Regions from separate parts of the Colwellia sp. BRX10-9 genome, predicted to be linked through region 2. Evidence: predicted binding sites of a transcription regulator. Region 2 holds the regulator's gene; the other holds the start of a gene.
What was found. The regulator sigma-54, encoded in region 2, starts transcription at its own class of promoters, with help from an activator protein. The targets are predictions, from matches to a motif close to GTTGGCACGNNNNTNGNNT.

Region 1: fliE (flagellar hook-basal body complex protein FliE) is a predicted target of sigma-54. The motif match lies at 870-888, and genes of this name have one in related genera.

Annotation. Positions count from the first base shown of each region.
Region 1 is NZ_JACGVV010000004.1:123,348-125,556, forward strand. Features, by position in the region: gene H4J69_RS03965 (sigma-54 dependent transcriptional regulator) at 1-745, shown strand, start outside; gene fliE (flagellar hook-basal body complex protein FliE) at 963-1,328, shown strand; gene fliF (flagellar basal-body MS-ring/collar protein FliF) at 1,392-2,209, shown strand, end outside.
Region 2 is NZ_JACGVV010000005.1:165,575-167,783, forward strand. Features, by position in the region: gene ptsN (PTS IIA-like nitrogen regulatory protein PtsN) at 1-69, opposite strand, end outside; gene hpf (ribosome hibernation promoting factor) at 115-402, opposite strand; gene H4J69_RS05035 (RNA polymerase factor sigma-54) at 426-1,934, opposite strand; gene lptB (LPS export ABC transporter ATP-binding protein) at 2,014-2,209, opposite strand, start outside.

The DNA of each region.
Region 1 (2,209 bases), on a different contig from region 2:
TGGTTATGAAAAAGGTGCCTTTACCGGAGCCATTCAAGCGTGCCCAGGTAAATTTGAACAAGCACAGGGCGGTACTATTTTATTAGACGAGATCACTGAAATGGATCTTGGCTTACAAGCAAAAATTTTACGGGTCTTACAAGAGCGAGAAGTTGAACGCTTAGGAGGTCGAAAAACAATTAAGCTTGATGTTCGTGTTATCGCAACCAGCAATCGTGATTTAAGAGTGGCTGTAAAAGATGGCATCTTCCGTGAAGATCTCTACTATCGTTTAAATGTCTTTCCATTAACTTGGTTAGCATTAAATAAACGCAGAGATGATATTGTGCCATTAGCCAAACATTTAATTACTCAAGCATCGTTAGCGAATAACATGGCTATTCCAGAACTAACAGCTTCGGCGAGAAATAAACTGACGAGTTACGATTGGCCAGGCAATGTTCGTGAATTAGATAATGTTATTCAACGAGCCATTATTTTGCATAGCGACCAGATTATTAATGCCGGTGACTTGTTAATTGAAAATTTCGACAGTGAAATTATTACTGACGTGGCGTTAGAAAATAATAGCGAAGACATGCTTGGTAATGAATTAAAAATACAAGAGCATCAAATTATTCTTGATACCCTCACCGCTTGCCAAGGTAGCCGTAAAGATGTTGCTGAACGATTAGGCATTAGCCCAAGAACGCTTCGCTATAAAATAGCAAGAATGCGTGATTCGGGCATTCAAATACCAGCCTAACAATCGCTAAAAGGGGTAATATTCCTATAAAGCCAATATTTTCATTTAAAATATTGGCTTTACTGCTATCTACAGTTTTCACTCATTAAACCTTCCATAACCTCGATAATTCTTTAATTCTCATACTGGCACCATGCTTGCAATATCATCGTTATATCGTTACTTAAACCGTTATTTATAGGCTTAGTAGCAAAAAATTGACACAAGTGAGTAGCTCATGAATATCGATACCAATTCTTTATACGCACAAATGCAAAGTATGTCGCTTGGAAACTCTTCGTTGCAGGGGGCTTCATTTGAAAAAATGGGCAATAACCTTGGCATGGGAGACAGCGCTATTCCAGCGCTGAATAAGTCGACCAGTAATTTTGGCGATATGCTTAAAGATGCGGTGAATAATGTTAACGATATTCAAAAAGAGTCTGGAGCAAAGAAAATAGCTTTTGAAATGGGCGACCGAAGCGTTACGCTCGCTGATACTATGGTTGCTTCCGCTAAAGCTGGTATTGCTTTTGATGCCACCGTACAAGTACGTAATAAGTTTGTTGAAGCATATAAAGAAATAATGAATATGCCAGTTTAACAATACCTTAGTATAAAATAGATAGTATTTCGTAATAAAATCAAGTGGTAGTGGAGAAATTAAGTGGCTGATACTGATAATAATTCAATGGTTGCTGCCGATGGCGGCACCGGGTTAATGGCAAGTGATGGTGCTGATAATATGGCTGATGAGCAAAAATCAGGCTTTGCTTCTGCTATGGGTAATGTCGATTTATTACGCCAAGTCACCTTAATTATGGCATTAGCAATTTGTTTAGCTATTGCTGTTTTTGTTATTATGTGGGCAAATCAAGCCGAATATAGATTTCTTGCCAAACAACCTACCGAACAATTAATCAAAACAATGGACTTTCTAGACGCTAACCAAGTGGATTACCGTCAAGCAAACAACACTATTTCAGTACAAAGTGATCAATATCAAGAAATTAAAATTTTACTTGCTCGTGAAGGTTTATCTGATGAACCAACAGAAGGTAGTGAAATTATTATGCAAGATATGGGTTTTGGTGTCAGCCAGCGCCTTGAAACAGAACGTCTTAAGTTTTCTCGTGAGCAGCAATTGGCTCGCACCATTGAAGAACTGCAAGCTATCTCTAGAGCAAAAGTTTTACTGGCGATACCCCGCGAAAATATTTTTGCTAAACGTACCCGCAGCGCATCTGGCACTGTGGTACTAACTATGCGTAAAGGGCGGATGTTATCTGAAGAAGAAGTTGACTCTGTTGTTGATATTATTGCTTCTGCCGTTCAGGGTATGGAACCTAACCGAGTTACAGTGACAGATCAAAATGGTCGTTTACTTAATTCCGGCTCACAAACCTCTGTTTCTTCTCGCTCACGCAAAGAGTTTGAAATGGAGAAAAAAAGAGAAAATGAATATTTAAACAAAATAGACAGCAT
Region 2 (2,209 bases):
TTTTTTTTTGCTTGTACCCTTAATCGCACACAGGGTGCAATCAAGGGTAAGGATATCTTGCAACTTCATTATACTACTTAGATTCTTTGGTGAGTGAACAGGCGATAAACAGCATTAATGCTGATTCGTTTTACCTTTGTACTTCAATATTTGCCGGTCAAGCTTAACAACAAGACTATCAATAGAGGCATACATGTCAGCATTTTCAGCTTTTGCATGTAAATCAGAGCCACTAACGTGAACAGTCGCTTCAGCAATTTGATTTGATTTTTCAACGGTGAGAACAACATGAACATTATTGATATGATCAAAATGTCGGCTTAATTTTGCCATCTTAGTCGTGACGTTTTCTCGTAAAGCTTCGGTAATGTCAACATGGTGGCCAGAAAGATTAATTTGCATAAGCTTAATTCCTCATCTTTTCGTTAAAGTAAACTTTTTCGTTGGTTAGAAGGTGGAATAGAAAGTGACTCTCGATATTTTGCTATGGTGCGTCGAGCTACATTTATCCCTTGATCGGCTAATAAATCAGCCATTTTACTATCACTAAGTGGTTTTGCTGGGATTTCGGCAGCAACAAATTTTTTGATTAATGCACGAATAGCTGTTGATGAGCATTCGCCACCGCTTTCGGTGCCAACATGGCTTGAGAAGAAAAACTTCAGTTCGAAAATTCCACGTGGCGTATGCATGTACTTTTGTGTCGTCACTCGTGAAATGGTTGATTCATGCATATCGACAGCTTCGGCAATATCATTTAAAACCATTGGACGCATGGCTTCATTACCATGTTCAAAAAAGCCAATTTGACGTTGCACAATACAGTTTGACACTTTTAATAAGGTATCATTACGGCTTTCTAAGCTTTTAATAAACCATTTAGCTTCTTGTAAATTTGAGCGAATAAATTGTGTGTCAGCTGTCGACTTCATCGAACGTGACATCGAAGCATATTGCTGATTCACCGAAAGTTTTGGCGCAGTATCAGGATTTAATTCAACCACCCAACGGCCATTTTTCTTTTCAACAGAAACATCAGGAATAACATACTGATCGTCACTCTTCATCACACTATCGCCGGGTCTAGGGTCAAGTGATTGAATAAGACGCACCACTTCGCGCAGTTGCTCTTCTTTTAGTCGAGTTTTACGCATTAATGTACGATAGTCTCGGCTACCCAGCAGATTAATATGGTCACGCAAAACTAACTTACTTTCTGCTAACCAAGGTGTAGCGGGGTCAAATTGATTAAGTTGAATGATTAAACATTCTGAAATAGAACGAGCAGCGACACCGACAGGATCAAAGAGGTTAATACGTTTTAGTACCACCTCAATTTCATCAAGCTCTACTCCTTCAATGGCAACACTTTCTAAAATGTCTTCACTAGATACCGTTAAGTAACCGGCGTCATCAACAGCATCAATAATTGCTGTCGCTATAGCGCGGTCTGTTTCGGTAAAAGGGCTTAATTCCATTTGCCAGCGCAAATGATCTTGAATGGAGTCTTGAGTCTCGCCTTGGTAAGTATAATCTTCTGAAGCTGGGCCTGAGCTTGAACTTGCTGCACCGGCCGTGTAGTTATCATCCCAAGTGGTATCCATGTTTAATTCTTCAGGGATATCGTTCTTGTCCATGGCTTCAGTGGTGGTGATTTCATCAATGGTAGGCGTAGCGTCTTCGCTACCATCAGAAGCAGGGGCTTCTTTAACATCACCAGTACCGGCAGTGTGAGCTTCTTCAAGGTTGTCAGTACTTTTATCTTCGGGATTATTTGAAGACTCATCCATTTCTAATAATGGATTACTTTCTAAGGCTTCCTGAATTTCTTGTTGAAGCTCTAACGTAGACAGTTGCAGCAATTTGATTGCTTGCTGCAATTGTGGCGTCATGGTTAATTGTTGTCCTATGCGGAGTTGTAGAGTAGGGCGCATTTAGGTCATTAACTTCCTATTATTTTTAATGGGATATTTTCGTTTTTTTCATACGAAGATACTATTCATTTACTGACTACTATAGCGTGAATTGTTCACCAAGGTATACATCTCTTACGTGTTGATTTGCAAGAATTTGATCTGCAGTACCTTCTGCAATAAGTTCACCATGACTAACAATATACGCATGTTCACATACATCGAGAGTTTCACGTACATTGTGATCAGTGATCAACACACCAATGCCACGTTCTTTTAAGTGTAGAATAATTTTT